DNA from 3 places in the Streptomyces globisporus C-1027 genome. Region 3 is predicted to be linked to each of the others. Evidence: riboswitches for the same ligand, from Rfam matches in the RefSeq annotation. Region 3 holds a riboswitch; each other region holds the start of a gene.
What was found. Region 3 has a riboswitch for cobalamin ahead of WQO_RS12385 (ABC transporter substrate-binding protein). Riboswitches for the same ligand answer to the same signal wherever they lie in the genome.

Region 1 (3,267 bases), 3.7 Mb from region 3:
GGGGTTCCGTCCTCCATGGAGAACTTCTAGCACCACCGAGTAGACAGTGTCTACCCAGTGGTGTGCGTCATGGGTTCCCCGACCGTTCGACTGTTCGCCACCCGCTCCCTGACTGTCGGTCAGGTCGCCCGTCTCGACTGTGCGGAGGCAGTGACCCAGATGTAACCGAATGGCGTAGGGGAATGCGGAACCACGGAGCGTCACAAGCCGTTCTTCTTCCCACTACACGGCCCTGCCGATCCCCGGAGGGCCGATCGAGGAACGGAAGACGTCATATGAAGAAGACAGTCGGGTGGGCCCAGGACGGCGACGACTGGACGATCACCGTGAACGGCACGCAGTACCGCGCCGTCGAGCGGCCGACGGACGGCCGGGTGGACAACTACCTGGTGCGCGGTGACGACCTGAGCGCCGAGTGCCCGAGCCTCGGTCATGGGCTGGGCGTCATCCGGGAACACGAGTCCCGACGCTGACGCCGGCCGGTCAGCCGAGCGGGCCGCCCACCGAACCGTCCGCGCCGTCCGCCGGGCGGCCCGCCGTCTCCTCGCCGGCCGCCGCCTTCTCATCGCTCGGCCCCTGCCGCAGCAGATAGGTGTCCATGATCCAGCCGTGCCGTTCGCGGGCCTCCGCGCGCACGCGGCTGATCTCGTCGGCCACCTCGTCGAGCGGGCCCGAGACCAGGATCTCGTCGGGGGTGCCGATGTACGCGCCCCAGTGGATCCACAGGCCCCGGCCCGTCAGACGGGTGAAGGTCTCATGGCCGTCGAGCATCACGACGATGTCGCCGTCGTCCTCGGGGAAGCCCTGGGCCAGCCGTCTGCCGGGGGTGATGTGGATGGGGCGGCCGACCTGGTTCAGGGTGACGCGGTGCCGGGCGGCGAGGGCGGAGACGCTGCTGATGCCGGGAATCACCTCGTGGCCGAACTCCACCGTGCCGCGCCCCCGGATGTCGTCGAGGATCGCGAGGGTGCTGTCGTACAGGGCCGGGTCGCCCCACACCAGGAAGGCTCCGCACTGCCCCGGTGCGAGCTCCTCGATGATCAGGCGTTCGCAGATGTCGGCGCGGCGGTGGCGCCAGTCGTGCACCGCCGAGGTGTAGCGCGCGGCATCCTCCTGGGTGCGGTCGCGCCACGGGTCACCGGCCTCCACCACGCGGTAGGGGCCGGTGAGGTGTTCGTCGAGGATGTCGCGCCGCAGCCGGGTCAGCGACTCCTTCTCCCTGCCCTTGCCGAGCACGAAGAAGACGTCGGCCCGGCGCATGGCCTTCACCGCGGCGAGGGTCAGGTGGTCGGGGTCACCGGCGCCGATGCCGATGACGAGGACGTGCCGGGGGGCCTCGCCGGCATGTGCCATGTCTGCCTTGTCTGCCATGTCGGCCGATCATGCCAGGGGCGAGGCGGGGTGGACTTACTAGGACGTCCAACTATATGTTCGTGAGCAGCGGGGTGGTCGGTGTGCAGCTGATCGCCCTCAAGGCCCGTGGTGTCAGGGAAGCCGGTGTGATTCCGGCGCGGTCCCGCCACTGTGACCGGGGAGTCCGTCCTCGCAGGACACGCCACTGACGGTGCAGCAGCCGTCGGGAAGGCAGGGGGACGGGCGTCGATCCGGGAGTCAGGATACCGGCCGCGGGATGTTCCGTGTTTCCACGAGGATGGAGCAGACACGCATGGCACCGGTCCGCACCCACGGCCCCGCAGGCACGTCCCGGCGAGCGGTTCTCCCCGCCCCCTGACGGCCTCCGCCCTTCGCGCCCCCCTCCGGCGGCAGCCCTTCCGCGCCCCCGTGCACCCGACCGGTGCGTGGGCCGGTGGCAGCCGTGCGCCATCCCCGGATCTCTCCTGACGATCTCACCGACGAGAGCAGGTCTCCATGGTCCGCGAACTCACCCATTTCATCGGCGGCAAGCACACGTCCGGCACCTCGGGCGGCTATGGCGATGTCTTCGATCCCAACACCGGCCGGGTGCAGGCCCGGGTTCCTCTGGCCGACCGGGCCGAGACCGAGGCGGCGGTCGCCGACGCCGTCGAGGCGCAGCGCGAGTGGGGCGAGTGGAACCCCCAGCGCCGCGCCCGTGTGCTGCTGCGCTTCCTCCAGCTGGTGGAGAAGGAGAAGGACTCCCTGGCCCGGCTGCTCTCCTCCGAGCACGGCAAGACCGTGGCCGACGCGCACGGCGACATCGCGCGCGGAATGGACGTGGTGGAGTTCGCCGCGGGCGTCCCCCATCTGCTGAAGGGCGAGTTCAGCGACAACGCGGGCGCCGGGATAGACGTCCACTCGCTGCGCCGGCCGCTCGGAGTGGTCGCGGGCATCACCCCGTTCAACTTCCCCGCGATGATCCCGCTGTGGAAGGCGGCCCCCGCCCTGGCCTGCGGAAACGCCTTCATCCTGAAGCCGTCGGAGCGCGACCCGTCGGTTCCGCTGCGGCTGGCCGAACTGTTCCTGGAGGCGGGGCTTCCGCCGGGCGTCCTCAATGTCGTCAACGGCGGCAAGGAGGCCGTTGACACCCTTCTGGAGGACCCGCGCGTCAAGGCGCTCGGCTTCGTCGGCTCGACGCCGATCGCCGCGCACATCTACGCCACCGCCGCCGCCCACGGCAAGCGGGCGCAGTGTTTCGGCGGGGCGAAGAACCACATGATCGTGATGCCGGACGCCGACCTGGACCAGGCGGTGGACGCGCTGATCGGCGCCGGCTACGGCTCGGCGGGCGAGCGGTGCATGGCGATCTCGGTGGCCGTGCCGGTCGGCGAGGCCACCGCCGACGCGCTCGTCGCCCGGCTCACCGAGCGGATCGCCGAGCTGCGGATCGGCCGCTCGGACGACCCGGACGCCGACTTCGGGCCGCTGGTGGGCCGGGACGCGGTGGACCGGGTCCGCGGCTATGTCGACCTCGGCGTCGAGGAGGGCGCCGAACTGGTCGTGGACGGGCGGGACTTCACCCTGAAGGGCCACGAGGACGGCTTCTTCGCGGGCGCTTCCCTCTTCGACCGGGTCACCCCGGACATGCGGATCTACCAGGAGGAGATCTTCGGCCCGGTGGTGTCCGTCGTCCGTGCGGCGGACTACGAGGAGGCCCTGCGGCTGCCCTCGGAGCACCCGTACGGCAACGGCGTCGCGCTCTTCACCCGCGACGGCGACACCGCCCGCGACTTCACGCGCCGCGTCGACACCGGCATGGTCGGCGTCAACGTGCCGATCCCGGTGCCGGTGGCGTACCACACGTTCGGCGGGTGGAAGCGGTCCGGCTTCGGCGATCTGAACCAGCACGGC
Region 2 (3,267 bases), 3.7 Mb from region 3:
GAGTCTTCTCGTCCTCGCCGGACGGCTGGGGGACCGGTACGGCCACACCCGTCTGCTCCTCACCGGATCGCTCGGCTTCGGGGCCGCGTCCGCGGGCATCGCCGTGGCGCCCTCGGTCGGCTGGGTCATCGCGCTGCGCGCCGTACAAGGCGTGTGCGGAGCCCTGCTGCAGCCCGCGACGCTGGCGCTGCTGCGCCAGGTCTACCCGCCCGACCGGCTCGGCCCGCCGGTCGCCCTGCGGACCAGTGCCATCGGGGCAGCGGCAGCCGCCGGTCCGCTGCTCGGCGGCTTCCTGGTGGAGCAGTTCGGCTGGCGGTCCGTGTTCGTCATCAACGTGCCCGCCGCGCTCGTGATCGGCCTGCTCTGCCTGGCGGCCCGCGTCCCGGCGGCCAGGGGTGACCGGGACGCATCCCACCGCCTGGAGGCGGGCGGAGCTCTCCTGCTCGCGGTCGCCCTCGCCCTTCTCGTGAACGCCCTGGCCGGAGTGGAACTGCACGGCTGGACCGACGGGCGCACGGTGGGAGGGCTGCTCGCCGCGTCCGCCGCCGCGGCTGTCCTCGTCCGCCACCAACGCCGCAGCCACCATCCCCTGGTGCCCGCCGCGGTCGCCCGGTCGGTGCCGGTCACCGCCTCCATGGCGATGCTGCTGTTCACCGCGAGCGGCATGTTCGGCGCACTCTTCGTCAGCACGTACTTCCTGCAGTACGCGCTGGGCCTGGACCCGCTCGACAGCGTCCTGCGCAGCCTGCCCCTGACGGCGATGATGATCGTCGGCGCCCCGCTCGCGGGGCGGCTGCTGCGCGTGCTGGGGGCGCGGACCACCGCGCTCGGCGGCGTCCTGCTGGTCGTTCTCGGTACCGGATGGCTGGCCGGGACCGGCAGCGGCACCGGACCGGTGGTGATGGGCGCGGCATTCGCGCTGCTGGGCGCCGGATACGCCACGGTGATGGTCACGGCCACCGGGACGGTGGTGGGCGACGCGCCGACCGGATACGCCGGAGTGGTGGGCGGTCTCAAGCAGACCGCCGTGAACATCGGTCCCGTGCTCGGCATCGCCGTCGCCGCCGGTCTGCTGCCCGCGGCCGGCGGCGTACGGGCTCAGAGTTGGGAGGGGGCGATGAGTACGGCGCTCCTGGTGCTCGCCGCGACGGCCGCGCTCGCGCTGGTCCCGGCCGCGTTGCTGCCGGGCGCGCGCACCGGACCGCCCCCGGGCGACACGGGCCGGGGACGGCCGGAAAAGGCCGCCCCGTGTCTCACATCACCGTCCGAAGTGTGAACAACGATGTGCGCCCGGCGGTCGTCCGCTTAGGCTGACCGGTGCAGCTGGTTCGCCCTGTCCGCCAGACAGGGTGTCGTAAGAGGGAACCCGGTGGGAATCCGGGACTGCCCCGCAGCGGTGAGTGGGAACGACCGCCGTCATCAGCACTGGACCCGACCGGGTCCGGGAAGCGACGGCCACTAGGTGTCTGCCCCGGCAGACGTGCCCGCGAGTCCGAAGACCTGCCCGTTGCCCGCACGCGACCGTTCGCGTGCGGAGATCTCGGTGACCTCGTGGGCGGGTCGGCGGAACCATCAGGTGGACGGGCACGGTTCGACGTGGCCCGGAGTCCGCCCGATGCGTCATCCCTTCGCGTCCGCGTCCCGTCCCGGGATCTGCACCGCAGACACGCTCGCGAAGGAGAGTCACGTGACAGCGAAGCCCGCAGCCGCGGCAGCACGGGCCACCGTGTACGGCTACCCCCGCCAGGGTCAGAACCGTGAACTGAAGAAGGCCATCGAGGGCTACTGGAAGGGCCGCGTCACCGCGGACGCCCTCCGGCAGACCGCCGCCGAACTGCGCCGGGGAACCTGGCAGCAGCTCGCCGAGGCCGGTGTCCACGAAGTGCCGACCGGTGATTTCTCGTACTACGACCATGTCCTGGACACCAGCGTCATGGTCGGCGCTGTCCCCGAGCGGCACCGCGACGCGGTCCGCGCCGACGCCCTCGACGGCTACTTCGCCATGGCCCGCGGTACGCAGGACGTCGCGCCGCTGGAGATGACCAAGTGGTTCGACACCAACTACCACTACCTGGTGCCCGAGTTGGGCCCGGACACGGTGTTCACCGCCGACTCCGCCAAGCAGGTCGCCGAGTTCAAGGAGGCCCTCGCGCTCGGCCACACCCCGCGCCCGGTCCTCGTCGGTCCCGTCACCTACCTCCTGCTCGCCAAGGCAGCCCCCGGTGTGGCCGCCGACTTCGAGCCGCTGACCCTGCTGGACCGGCTCCTGCCCGTGTACGCCGAGGTCCTCGCCGATCTGCGTGCGGCGGGCGCCGAGTGGGTCCAGCTGGACGAGCCCGCCCTCGTCCAGGACCGCACCCCGGCCGAGTTGAACGCCGCCGCCCGTGCCTACCGCGACCTCGGCGGACTCACCGACCGGCCCAAGCTGCTGGTCGCCTCCTACTTCGGGCGGCTCGGCGAGGCACTGGCGGTCCTGGCCAAGGCCCCCGTCGACGGGCTCGCGCTCGACTTCACCGAGACCGGCGCGGGCAATCTCGACGACCTCGCGGCCGCCGGGGGGCTGCCCGGCAAGCGGCTGGTCGCCGGTGTCGTCAACGGCCGCAACATCTGGATCAACGACTACGAGAAGTCCCTCGCGACCCTCGGTACCCTGCTCGGCCTCGCCGACCGGGTCGACGTCTCCGCCTCCTGCTCCCTGCTGCACGTCCCGCTGGACGCGAAGGCCGAACGCGACATCGACCCGCAGATCTCCCGCTGGCTCGCCTTCGCCCGGCAGAAGACCGAGGAGATCGTCGTCCTGGCCCGCGGTCTGGCCTCCGGCACGGACGCCATCGCGGGCGAACTCGCCGCCAACCGGGCCGACCTGGCCTCCCGCGCCGATGCCGCGATCACCCGCGACCCGGCCGTACGCGCCCGTACGGCCGCCATCACCGACGCGGACGGGCGCCGTTCCCAGCCGTACACCGAGCGGACGCTCGCCCAGCGGGCGCACCTGGGGCTGCCGCTGCTGCCGACCACCACCATCGGGTCGTTCCCGCAGACCACCGAACTGCGCACCGCGCGGGCCGACCTGCGTGCGGGACGGATCGACGAGGCCGGGTACGAGGAGCGCATCAAGGACGAGATCCGCGAGGTCCTCTCCTTCCAGGAGAAGGCCGGGATCGACGTCCTCGTGCACGGCGAGCCCGAACGCAACGACATGGTGCAGTACTTCGCCGAACAGCTCACCGGTTACCTCGCCACCCAGCACGGCTGGGTCCAGTCCTA
Region 3 (3,267 bases):
GACCAGGACCGCGCCGGTGGAGGCTCCGGAGGAGACGCCGAGGAGGAACGGGTCGGCGAGCTGGTTGCGTACGAGGGCCTGGAGGACGGTGCCGATGACGGCGAGTCCGGCGCCGACGACGATGCCGAGCAGGACCCGGGGCAGCCGCACGTCCAGGACGATCGTGCGGAACGGGCTCGCCTCCGCCCGCCCGGTCAGGATGTCGAGCACCTGGCCGGGCGGGATGCGGACGGAGCCGAGCGCGAGGGCGGCGAGGACGGCGAAGGCCAGGAGCGCGGCGAGGCCGCCGAGCACCAGGACGTAACCGAGCGGCCGCCGAGGAGCGGAGGCGCGGCAGGTCACGGGGTGGTGGCCGCCTTGACCGCCTCCGGGTGGAGCTGGGCCGCGAGCTTGTCGACGGCGGCGGGGACGCGGACGCCGAGGACCGCGTCGGACAGCGGCATGACGGCGAAGCGCTTGTTCTTGATGGCGGGGACGTCGGCGAGGGCCGGGTCGTCGAGGAGGCGCTTCTTCTTCTGTTCGACGGTGGTGGCGCCGTAGTCGTAGATCACGATGACGTCGGGCTTGCGGTCGACGACGTTCTCCCAGGAGGCGTCACCGAAGGCCTTGTCGAGGTCGGCGAAGACGTTGGTGCCGCCGGCCCGTTCGATCAGCTCGTTGCCGATGCCCTCGCCGCCCGCGGTGAAGGCGGTCTTGTCGCCGCTGTCGTAGACGAAGACGGAGAGGGGCTTGAGGTCGGCCAGCTTCTTGGCGGTGGCGGCGTTGTCGGCCTTGGCCTGCTTGACCCAGGCCTCGGCGCGGTCGCTGATGCCGAAGGTGCGGCCGACCTCGCGGATCTCCTCGTAGAGGGTGTCCATGGGCTGGTCGCCCTTGGTGCAGCTCTCGGTGTTGAGGCGGGTCTCGATGCCGGCCTTCTTGAACGCCTCGCGGCCTCGGCCGTCGCCCGCGGTGAAGGCGCTGCCGTAGCCGCCGTAGACGAAGTCGGGGTTGGCGGCGAGGACCTGCTCGTAGGAGGGGTACTCCTTGGCGAGGACCGGGACGGAGGCGTAGTCCTCGGCGTACTTCGGCAGGACCTTGTCGTCGAGGTAGGCGGTGCCGACGAGGGACTTCTTCAGGCCCAGTTCCAGCATGATCTCGGTGACGTGCTGGTTCATGGTGACCACGCGCTTCGGCGGGGCCTTGTACGTGGTGGTGACACCGCAGTTCTTGACGGTGTACGGGAAGCCTTCGCTCGTCGCCGACGCCTTGTCCCCGGTGGCGGCGTCGCCGCCGGAGGAGGCGGAGCAGGCGGTGAGGGCGAGCGGGAGCAGCGCGGCGGCGGCTATGAGCGCAGGGGTGCGCCGGGACATGGCGGGGCCTCTCCGGGGGATTTCCGCGTCCCCTGGTCGATGCGGAGAAGGCGACGGGCCAGTTCCTGGCTTCCGGGCCGCCCTCCGGCACGGTGTCGGAGTCCGTACGGGAGGGGGCCCGGTCACAGTGGCGGGACCGTGCCGGATTCGCACCGGCTTCCTGGTTCCTGCCGCCTTGATGGGTTCGGGTGCAGTGTGCCAGACCCGTCGGGCGGCTCCGCGCGGTACCCGGGGGCTCAGTACGCCGCGACGACCTGCACGTCTTCCTCGGTGATCTCGCCGTCCACGATGCGGTACGAGCGGAACTGGAAGGGGCCCGAGTCGTCGGTGTCGGCGGTGGAGACCAGGACGTAGTGGGCGCCGGGCTCGTTGGCGTACGTGACATCGGTGCGGGAGGGGTAGGCCTCGGTCGCCGTGTGCGAGTGGTAGACGATCACGGGTTCCTCGTCGCGGTCGTCCATCTCGCGGTAGAGCTTGAGGAGGTCGGCGGAGTCGAACTCGTAGAACGTGGGCGAGCGGGCGGCGTTGAGCATCGGGATGAAGCGCTCGGGGCGGTCCGTCCCGGCCGGGCCCGCGACCACTCCGCACGCCTCGTCGGGGTGGTCGGCGCGGGAGTGGGCGACGATCTGGTCGTAGAGCGTCTGGGTGATGGTCAGCATGGCGCCAGGATAAGCAGGCGGGCCCCCGTGTACCGGTGGGTGGTACGCAGGGGCCCGCATGGTGGACACGTCGGTCGTTGGGGCGGCCTGGACGGTCCGGGAGGAGGGTGGTCGTGGGGCCCGCCCTCGGGGTCGCCGGTGATCCGGGGCCGGTGGTGCGGCCCCCGGGTCAGCGGGTCTCGGTGGAGGTCTTCTCCGGGGCCGACGGGTTGCGCGACTGGAGCACCCGGTAGGAGACGAACAGGATGAGCGCCCACAGCGGTGCGCAGTAGAGCGAGATCCGGGCGTCCTTGTCGATCGCCATCATCACGATGACCATGCCGATGAAGCAGAGCGCGAACCAGCTGGCGTACGGGGCGCCCGGGGCCTTGAACGAGGACTGCGGCAGGAGACCGGCGTCGGCCTTGCGGCGGTAGCGGATCTGGCTGATCAGGATCATGATCCAGGCCCACATGCCGGAGATGGTCGCGAAGGAGACGACGTAGTTGAACGCCTCGCCCGGCCACTGGTAGTTGATCCACACGCCGACGAGCATCAGGGCGGCGGAGAACGTGGTGCCCGTCAACGGCAGGCCGTTCTTCGTCAGCTTGGTGAAGGCGCGGGGCCCCTGGCCGTTGAGGGCGAGGTCGCGGAGCATGCGGCCGGTGGAGTACATGCCGGAGTTGCAGGAGGAGAGCGCCGCGGTGAGGACGACGAAGTTGACGATGGCGGCGCCGACGCCGAGCCCCATCTCCTCGAAGGCCTTCACGAACGGGGAGACGCCGGGCTTGAAGGTGGACCACGGCACGACCGAGAGGATCATGATCAGCGCGCCGACGTAGAAGACGGCGATGCGCCACGGCACGGTGTTGATGGCCTTGGGCAGCACGGTCTTGGGGTCCTTGGACTCCCCGGCGGTGACGCCGACGAGCTCCACGGCGAGGAAGGCGAACATGACGATCTGGAGCGTCATGAGGGTGCCGGTGATGCCGTTGGGGAAGAATCCGCCGTCGTTCCAGAGGTTGGAGACGGTCGCGGTGTCTCCGGCGTCGGAGAAACCGATGGTGAGAACACCCGCGCAGATCAGGATCATGCCGATGATGGCAGTGACCTTGACCATGGAGAACCAGAACTCCAGCTCACCGAAGAGCTTCACGGAGATCAGGTTGGCGCCGTAGAGAATGATGGTGAACACCAGGGCGGACAGCCACTGCGGAATGTTCCACCAGTACGTCATATAGGTGGCGGCGGCGGTGACTTCGGTGATTCCGGTGACGACC

Region 1: it holds a riboswitch for cobalamin, as region 3 does, so the genes downstream of both, WQO_RS29230 (CoA-acylating methylmalonate-semialdehyde dehydrogenase) here and WQO_RS12385 (ABC transporter substrate-binding protein) in region 3, are expected to answer to the same signal.
Region 2: it holds a riboswitch for cobalamin, as region 3 does, so the genes downstream of both, metE (5-methyltetrahydropteroyltriglutamate--homocysteine S-methyltransferase) here and WQO_RS12385 (ABC transporter substrate-binding protein) in region 3, are expected to answer to the same signal.

Annotation. Positions count from the first base shown of each region.
Region 1 covers NZ_CP013738.1:6,619,968-6,623,234, reverse strand. The annotation lists gene WQO_RS29245 (TetR/AcrR family transcriptional regulator) at 1-17, opposite strand, end outside; gene WQO_RS29240 (hypothetical protein) at 276-473, shown strand; gene cobF (precorrin-6A synthase (deacetylating)) at 484-1,371, opposite strand; cobalamin riboswitch at 1,464-1,642, shown strand; gene WQO_RS29230 (CoA-acylating methylmalonate-semialdehyde dehydrogenase) at 1,870-3,267, shown strand, end outside.
Region 2 covers NZ_CP013738.1:6,624,047-6,627,313, forward strand. The annotation lists gene WQO_RS29250 (MFS transporter) at 1-1,276, shown strand, start outside; cobalamin riboswitch at 1,308-1,522, shown strand; gene metE (5-methyltetrahydropteroyltriglutamate--homocysteine S-methyltransferase) at 1,688-3,267, shown strand, end outside.
Region 3 covers NZ_CP013738.1:2,875,599-2,878,865, forward strand. The annotation lists gene WQO_RS12380 (FecCD family ABC transporter permease) at 1-342, opposite strand, end outside; gene WQO_RS12385 (ABC transporter substrate-binding protein) at 339-1,349, opposite strand; cobalamin riboswitch at 1,389-1,572, opposite strand; gene WQO_RS12390 (M67 family metallopeptidase) at 1,586-2,008, opposite strand; gene WQO_RS12395 (amino acid permease) at 2,178-3,267, opposite strand, start outside.